Regions from separate parts of the Pseudomonas asplenii genome, predicted to be linked through region 3. Evidence: predicted binding sites of a transcription regulator. Region 3 holds the regulator's gene; each other region holds the start of a gene.
What was found. The regulator FliA, encoded in region 3, starts transcription of late flagellar genes. The targets are predictions, from matches to a motif close to CTAAAGTTTNNNNNNNNNNNGCCGNTAA.

Region 1: BLU37_RS20380 (methyl-accepting chemotaxis protein) is a predicted target of FliA. The motif match lies at 718-745, and genes of this name have one in related genera.
Region 2: BLU37_RS20710 (methyl-accepting chemotaxis protein) is a predicted target of FliA. The motif match lies at 1,539-1,566, and genes of this name have one in related genera.
Region 4: BLU37_RS23685 (methyl-accepting chemotaxis protein) is a predicted target of FliA. The motif match lies at 1,370-1,397, and genes of this name have one in related genera.

The regions. Positions count from the first base shown of each region.
Region 1 is NZ_LT629777.1:4,497,756-4,499,958, reverse strand. It holds gene BLU37_RS20385 (undecaprenyl-diphosphate phosphatase) at 1-581, opposite strand, end outside; gene BLU37_RS20380 (methyl-accepting chemotaxis protein) at 869-2,203, shown strand, end outside.
Region 2 is NZ_LT629777.1:4,563,493-4,565,695, forward strand. It holds gene BLU37_RS20710 (methyl-accepting chemotaxis protein) at 1-1,354, opposite strand, end outside; gene pssA (CDP-diacylglycerol--serine O-phosphatidyltransferase) at 1,575-2,203, shown strand, end outside.
Region 3 is NZ_LT629777.1:3,481,607-3,483,809, forward strand. It holds gene fleN (flagellar synthesis regulator FleN) at 1-436, shown strand, start outside; gene fliA (RNA polymerase sigma factor FliA) at 433-1,173, shown strand; gene BLU37_RS16025 (chemotaxis response regulator CheY) at 1,365-1,736, shown strand; gene BLU37_RS16030 (protein phosphatase CheZ) at 1,759-2,203, shown strand, end outside.
Region 4 is NZ_LT629777.1:5,341,509-5,343,711, forward strand. It holds gene ptaA (pyoverdine biosynthesis transaminase PtaA) at 85-1,191, opposite strand; gene BLU37_RS23685 (methyl-accepting chemotaxis protein) at 1,447-2,203, shown strand, end outside.

The DNA of each region.
Region 1 (2,203 bases), 1.0 Mb from region 3:
GGCATGGCCAGGAAGAACGAGAACTCGGTGGCGGTCTTGCGCGACAGGCCGAACAGCAGGCCGCCGATGATCGTCGCGCCCGAACGGGAAGTCCCCGGAATCATTGCCAGACACTGGGCAAAACCGACTTTCAAGGCGTCCTGCCAGCGAATCTCATCGACCGTTTCAGCATGCACCGTATGCTCGCGACGCTCGGCCCAGAGAATGATCACCCCGCCCACCACCAGCGCCGAAGCGACAGTGATCGGGTTGAACAGGTAGGTGGCGATCACCTCCTTGAACAACACCCCGAGGACCACCGCCGGCATGAACGCCACCAACAGGTTGACGGTAAAACGCTGGGCACTGCGCTGCTTGGGCAAGTCCCGGACCACGCTGAAGATCTTCTGGCGAAACTCCCAGACCACCGCGAGGATCGCGGCCAGTTGGATGATGATGTTGAAGGCGATTGCCCGCTCACCACCAAAACCGAGCAGATCCGCGACAATGATCTGGTGGCCGGTACTGGAAATCGGCAGGAACTCCGTCAAACCCTCGACAATACCCAGTATCAACGCCTGGGCGGCGGTCCAAAGATCCATCACTCCCCCTCAAGGCCCGCTTCTGCGGGGCCCTACAAAAATCGAAAACCGCGAATCGCTGCTCTGGCGATACGCTTGCAAGTCTGTCCTGCAACCGTCGGTAAAACCTGAAAATGCCTGAAAAATCAAACATCAACTCAGGTTTTCCGAGATTGGGCCGAAATCCTATCAGACATGTCTGTTTATCGCTGCCTCGATAGTAGCCATCAGGAGGCTGGGCAGCGACGGCAAAACCTGTTGGTATGGGCTTGCGGCAGTACGACAACAAAAAAAGGGAATGGTGGTTTATGAAAAGCTTGCGCAGCGTGTCAATCAGCCGGCGTTTGTGGCTCATCCTGGTTCTGGCGGTGGCGCTTCTGCTGACCCTGGGCCTGTTGATGCTCAAGCAGATCCACGACGACCTCTATCAGGCCAAGGCGCAGAAGACCCAGCACGTGGTCCAGACCGCCAGCGGTATCCTCGATTACTACCATGGCCTGGAAACCGCCGGCACCCTCGGTCGCGAGGCCGCGCAGAAGCAGGCACTGAGCGCGATACGCGGCCTGCGCTACGACAAGAACGATTATTTCTGGATCAATGACCTTCGGCCCGTGATGGTCATGCATCCGGCCAATCCCAAGCTCGAAGGCCAGGACCTGTCCGGGGTCAAGGACCCGGACGGTTACGCACTGTTCAACGAAATGGTGACCCTCGCCAAGGCCAAGGGCGGCGGCATGATCAACTATCGCTGGCCGAAACCCGGGGCCAGCGCTCCGGTACAGAAGACCTCCTATGTGCAACTGTTCGAACCATGGGGCTGGATCATCGGTTCCGGCGTCTATATCGATGACCTGCAGGCCGAGTTCTACGACCAGGTTCGCGACGCCTCGCTGATCGGCACGGCCATCGCCCTGCTGCTGGCCGTGCTGGTGTGGCTGATCGGTCGCAGTATCGTCAGCCCGTTGCAGGAAGCGGTACAGGCCATGGCCAACATCGCCAGCGGCGAAAGCGACCTGACCCGCACCCTCGACACCCACGGCCAGGACGAAGTGACGCAACTGGCCCGCCACTTCAACGCGTTCACCAACAAGCTGCGCGGCGTGGTCAGCCAGTTGCAGGCCTCGGCCAGCGAACTCGGCCAATCCTCCGGCGACCTGGGCAGCAACGCCCTGCAGGCCCAGGCACGCAGCCAGCAGCAGTCACAGCAGATGGAAATGGTCGCGACGGCCATCAACCAGGTCACCTATGGCGTGCAGGATGTCGCCAAGAACGCCGAGCAGGCCGCCAGCGAGGTACGCGATGCCGAAAACCAGGCCCGCCAAGGCCAGTTGAACATCGACAACAGCCTGCAGCAGATCGACCAATTGTCCGCCACCATCGCCCAGGCGGTCGAAGTGATGCGCACCCTGTCCGCCGAAAGCACGCAGATCGGCGGCGTGCTCGAAGTGATCCGCTCGATTGCCGAACAGACCAACCTGCTAGCCCTGAACGCCGCCATCGAGGCTGCACGGGCCGGGGAACAGGGGCGCGGTTTCGCGGTGGTGGCCGATGAGGTGCGTCTGCTGGCCCAGCGGACACAGAAGTCCACGGCGGAGATCCAAGCGATGATCGAACGCCTGCAAAACCACTCCGAGGCGGCGGTG
Region 2 (2,203 bases), 1.1 Mb from region 3:
TGTTGCGCATGATCTCGGCGGTCTTGCCAGCGCCGGACTGCAACTGCCCGACCATCTCGCGGATTTCCCGGGTCGAGTCCTGGGTGCGGGTCGCCAGCGAGCGGACCTCGTCGGCCACCACGGCAAAACCTCGTCCCGCCTCACCGGCGCGGGCGGCTTCGATAGCAGCGTTCAGCGCCAGCAGGTTGGTGCGCTCGGCAATCGAGTTGATCACTGCGACCACGTTTTCGATGGCCTGGCTGTCATGGGACACACGCCCGACGGATTCGGCGGCCTCATCGAGCACTTCGGCCAGGCGCTGCATATCGCTGGCGGTGGTTTGCACCACCTGCTTGCCGCTTTCTACCGCGTGGTCGGCGGCGTTGCTGGCCTGTGCGGCATTTTGCGCATAGGCGGCGATTTCATGCACCGTGGCCGCCATCTGGTTGACCGCCGTGGCCATGCGTTGGGTTTCCCCGGTTTGCAGGCGCATCTGTTCGCTGTTGCTGTCGGAGCTGGCCTGCAGTTGCGAGGACGAGCCGATCAGATCATGGGCCACGGCACGAACCTCGGTGATGGTTTCGGCCAGGTGACGGTTGCTGGTCTTCAGTGCGCCCATGACGCTGTTGGGGTGACGTGTTTCGATCACACCGTCGAGTTGGCCGTTGGCCAACTGACGGATCGCGTCGGCGACGACTTCCGGCTCGGCGCCAAGTGTCGACTTGAGGTTGCGGATGATCAGCACCGAGACCAGCACGCTGAGCAATACGGCGATGGTGGTGACCAGCAGCATCAGCGTGGCGAAGTGGCTGGCGGTGGTGCGTACTTCGGTCAGTTGCTTGCCGATCGAGGCTTCCTCCCAGTCGATCAGGGCATTGATGCGTTTGAGCCATTCCTTGTAGGCCGGGGAAATATCGGACAGCAGGAAGGCCTGGGCCTTGTCCATGTCGCCCTGTCGGCGCAGCTCGATCAAGCGGGCGGTGAGGGCCAGGGTGGTGCGCTCGGTGCTCTTGATGTCGTCCAGCAGACGACGTTCGGCGTCCGAAGCCCCCATTTTGGCGAAAATCGCGTCCATCGGTTGTGCCGAAGCCTGATAGTCGGCGTTCAACTTCTCGATATTGCCGAGGTGGTTCTGCAGGCCGGCATTGTCACGCACCAGCACTGCATCGCGGATGGCGATGGCACGGTCATGCACGCTGCCGCGAAAGTTGATTGCATAACGTTGTTTGACCGCGCTGTCGTCACTGACATCGGTCAACGTCGAGTCGATCAGGCCGACCCGATTGACCCCGATCAGGGTCACCAGGGTCAATAGCGAAAGCACCAGCCCAAAGCCCAGTCCAAGGCGTTTGGCGATTGTCAGAGAGCGGGGCATTTCAGGTTTCCTTAGCGTAAACGCAGGATTGATATCAGAGGGCCATTATTTTGGTGAAGTTGTAGCGTGTTACAAGGGGTAGAGCTCATTTGTTTTATTTATCGCCGCAATGGGATGAATATCTCGCTGTTGGCGGTAATGTCCTGTTCGAAGACGAGCGTCACAGGCAAGGCATGGTGTAAGCTCATGGGCCTTCCGCATTCGACCCTTAGCGAGCCCTATGCCGTTGCTCTTCAAACGCTCCCTGTTGCCCAAACTGCGCAGCTTCCCAATGACTGCCGATGCCTTGACCATCCTGCCTTCGGCCGCCGAGTTCCGGCGTTGTCTGCTGGAGCGGATTGCTGCGGCGCGGCAGCGCATCACCCTGGTGGCGCTGTATCTGCAGGAAGACGAGGCCGGGCAGGAAATCCTCGATGCCCTGCATGCGGCCAAGGCGGCCCGACCAGAGTTGGAGATCGTGGTGGTGGTCGACTGGCTGCGTGCCCAGCGCGGGTTGATCGGTGCGGCCAAGCAACCGGGCAACAGCGCCTGGTACCAGGCGCAGACCCGCGCTCATGACACCGAGGTACCGATCTACGGTGTACCGGTGCAGACCCGCGAGTTGTTCGGCGTGCTGCACCTCAAGGGCTTCATCATTGATGACTGCGTGATTTACAGCGGCGCGAGCCTGAATAACGTTTATCTGCACAAGTTCGACAAGTACCGTTTCGACCGTTACCACCTGTTGCACAACCAGGCCCTGGCCGATTCGATGCAAGGGCTGGTGCAAAAGGAGTTGCTGGCTTCCCATGCGGTCTGCCGCCTGGATCTGCCGAGCCTGCCGACCACCCGCAGCCTGCGTGGCGGTAT
Region 3 (2,203 bases):
CGTCAGTTTCGTTCGCGCGGCCCAGGAAGTGCTGCTGGTGGTCTGCGACGAACCCACCTCGATCACCGATGCCTATGCGCTGATCAAGTTGCTCAACCGCGATTACGGCATGAATCGTTTCCGCGTGCTGGCCAACATGGCCCAGAGCCCGCAGGAAGGTCGCAACCTGTTTGCCAAATTGACCAAGGTCACGGATCGTTTCCTGGATGTCGCTCTACAATACGTAGGTGCCGTTCCGTACGACGAATGCGTTCGCAAGGCTGTGCAAAAGCAGCGTGCGGTCTACGAAGCGTTCCCTCGTTCGAAATGTGCCCTGGCGTTCAAGGCTATCGCGCAGAAGGTCGACACTTGGCCGTTGCCCGCCAACCCACGCGGACATCTGGAATTCTTTGTCGAACGTTTGGTGCTTCAAACGAGTGCGGGACCGGTACTATGACTGCAAGTGGCTATCGCATGTATTCCAAGTCGTCGCGTGACAGCCAATATGAATTGATCGAGCGCTACGCGCCCCTGGTCAAGCGGATCGCTTATCACCTGCTGGCGCGGCTGCCGGCCAGCGTCCAGGTCGAGGATCTGATCCAGGCGGGGATGATCGGCCTGCTCGAGGTTTCGACCAAATACGATTCAGGCAAGGGCGCGAGTTTCGAGACTTATGCCGGTATCCGTATCCGTGGGGCGATGCTCGATGAGGTGCGCAAGGGGGACTGGGCACCGCGTTCGGTTCACCGCAATACGCGCATGGTCAGTGACGCAATTCGCTCAATTGAAGCGAAAACCGGTCGTGACGCTAAAGATCATGAAGTTGCAGCCGAACTCCAATTGAGTCTCGATGATTATTACGGGATTTTGAACGATACCTTGGGCAGCCGATTGTTCAGTTTCGACGACCTGTTACAGGACGGCGAGCATGAAGGGTTGCATGAGGATGGCGCGAGTGCTCATCTTGAACCGTCGCGCGATCTGGAGGATGAACGCTTCCAGAGCGCACTGGCGGATGCGATTGCCAATTTGCCGGAGCGTGAGCGGCTGGTGTTGTCGCTGTACTACGACGAGGAACTGAACCTCAAGGAAATCGGTGAGGTGCTGGGGGTCAGCGAATCGCGAGTCAGCCAGTTGCATAGCCAGTGCGCAGCCCGTTTGCGGGGGCGTTTGGGGGAGTGGCGAGCGCGTTGACAGGCAGTGTGTGGGGGGCACTGCGAATGAGACCGATGCAGCGTGTGACGGTGTATTGGCGACTCGGCCGGTGGGGGTTTCCATGCAGTAGGGTACAGAGCCTTGTCGAGTGTTGTGCCGAATTGATTTAACAGCGCGTCCAGGTGCTGAGACGCGTTTAAGACTGCTTGGAGGTCGAATTGAACAAGAACATGAAAATCCTCATTGTTGATGACTTCTCAACGATGCGGCGGATCATCAAAAACCTGTTGCGTGACCTCGGGTTCACCAACACTGTCGAGGCCGACGATGGCATTACCGCTATCCCGGTGCTCAATAGTGGCAGCATCGATTTTCTGGTCACCGACTGGAACATGCCCGGTATGACCGGCATCGATCTGCTGCGCCATGTCCGTGCCGACGAAAAGCTCAAGCACCTGCCGGTCCTGATGGTCACGGCCGAAGCCAAGCGCGAGCAGATCATCGAGGCTGCCCAGGCGGGTGTGAACGGCTATGTGGTCAAACCATTCACGGCCCAGGCGTTGAAAGAGAAGATCGAAAAAATCTTCGAACGCATCGGTTGATGAAGTCCGCCACGGGGGCGCTATGGAGCACAACGAATATTCTCTCGGCGATTTTGAATCGACCCTGAAAAAACATGCTCGCGAGCTTGTTGAAAGCCTTGAAAAAGGCCGCTTCGGCGACGCGGTGCAAATGATCCATGAGCTGAACCAGACCCGTGACCGCGGCTTGTATCTGGAAGTCGGCAAGCTGACCCGCGAGTTGCACAGTGCGATCGTCAATTTCCAGATTGATCCCACGATGCCGCAAGCCGAGGAAGTCTCGCAGATCACCGATGCTACCGAACGCCTGTCCTATGTGGTCAGGCTGACCGAGGCGGCGGCCAATCGCACCATGGACCTGGTGGAAAGTGCGACGCCTCGGGTCAATGGCCTGAGCGACGAAGCCAAGGCGCTCAGCGCCGATTGGGGGCGGTTCATGCGACGTGAGGTCGGTGCCGAGGAATTTCGCGCACTGGCTCGGCGGGTCG
Region 4 (2,203 bases), 1.9 Mb from region 3:
ACATGCAGGCGGCCTGACGACTAGGGACTGTCCCTGCGCCAGCACTGTCAGAAAATGTGAAGGCCGTCACGCTATCCTCCCGGATCAGGGCTTCGCCGGCAGGGCTACCAGGGCAAACGCCTTGCGCAGGCGGGCCATTTCCTCATCCTTGCCGACGGTGATACGTATCCAGTTCGGCCAGTTTTCCCAGATTCGCGCCACGTGTACGCCCTGCTGCGCCAGGGCCTGAGCAATCGCCCTGGCCGGACGCCGCAGATCGACCATGAAGAAGTTGCCCTGGGCGGCGGTACAGGTGAATCCGCGATCGCGGAACCAGGCGATGCTCTCATCGCGGATCCGGGCGTTGGTCTGCTTGCGCTCCGCAAGCAGCGCACGATCCTCGAGGCTGGCAATCGCGCCGAGCAACGACGAGGTGGCAGCAACATTCTGCTCACCCAGCACGTTCAGCTTCTCCAGCAATGCGGGCTGGCCGACGGCATACCCCAGACGCGCGCCCGCCATGCCATAGATTTTGGAAAACGTGCGCAGCACCAGCAGGTCGGGGTGATCCTTGACCAGGGGCACGCAACTGGGCGCATCGCAATAATGGATGTACGCCTCATCGACCACCACCCGTGCACCGGCAGGTTTTTCTTTCAAGACGCGCTCGATCTGCGCCAGCGTCGTGAGCGTACCGGTCGGGTTATTCGGATTGCAGAGGTAGATCGCCCCCAGGTCAGGGTCCACCGCAAGCATCGCGCCAATGTCATGGGCATGCCCGCTATCGAGCGGTACTTCATGCACGACCGCCCCGTGTGCCTGGGCCGCCAGGCGCGGAACCTCGTACGACGGCGTCGCCATCACCAGGCTGCGGCTGCCGGTGAAGGCCACGACTGCCTGCTGCAACGCGACTTTGGAGCCGGCGTAGATCTCGATGTGTTCCTCGGGAATCGACAGTTGCCGCGCCAGCAGCGCCGCCAGTTGGTACTGGTACTTGTAGGGGTAGCGTCCGGACAGGGCGATGCCCTGTTCCATTGCCTGCCGCGCCGCCGCCGAAGGTCCCCAGGGACTCTCGTTGAAATTGAGATAGACCTCTCGGGAAGATGCCCTCGAGGCGCCGGGAACGGTCGCCGAAAATGCCCGTCCCGAATGACTCAACAACGGCAGTGCTGCCATCAGCCCCACCACCGAACGACGCGTCATAGCCACCATTTTCCCGATCTCCCTTGATCGCCAGCCCAGATGAATCCCGGGCTGCAGGTAAAAGTCTGTTCTCAAGGAAACGAAGCGGGAAAAGTAAGATTTATCAGTAATCGTGTACCGGAAAAACTACAGATGATGGCTTTTTGAAGCATCTCGTCCGACTGGCGTACACTTTCACACTCTTGGGCTAAAATTTTATCCGGTTCGCCCTAAACCTTTTCATAGAGTCGGCAGATAGCTTTGTATGGAAAAGGAGTCGTCGGAATGAGAAACAACCAGCCTGTTACGCAGCGTGAAGTCTCGCTAGGCCCGCAACAAAAGCTTATCTCGACGACAGACGCTCGAGGCATGATCACTTACTGTAATGACGCGTTTGTGGAGATCAGCGGCTTCGAGCGAGCCGATCTGATCGGAGCCCCACAGAATATTGTCCGTCATCCCGATGTCCCACCTGCCGTATTCGGGCATATGTGGAGTGCCCTCAAACAAGGGCGCCCCTGGATGGGGATCGTCAAGAACCGCTCCAAAAATGGCGACCACTACTGGGTCAACGCCTACGTGACGCCGGTATTCGAGGGCAATCAGGTGGTGGGCTACGAATCGGTTCGGGTCAAGCCGACGGCCGAGCAGGTTCAACGCGCCGAATCACTGTACCGGCGCCTCAGCCAGGGCAAGCCGGCCGTTCCGCGCCAGGACAGCTGGCTGCCGATGTTGCTCGATTACCTGCCGTACCTGGCGCTGGGCCTGGTGGCCACCACGAGTGGCCTGTTCCTCAGCGCACCGCTGGCGATCGCCGTGACAGTGGGCATCTCGCTGCCGATCGCGCTGCTGTCCTCACGCTGGCAACAGCAAGGAACCCTGCGGCTGTTGCAACTGGTTGAACCCTCCACCAGCGACTCGTTGCTGGCGAAAATGTACAGCGATGCGCGAGGCCCCCAAGGGCGCCTGGAAACTGCGCTGGTCAGCCAGAACTCCCGCCTGAAAACCTGCCTCACGCGCCTGCAGGACACCGCCGAGCAGG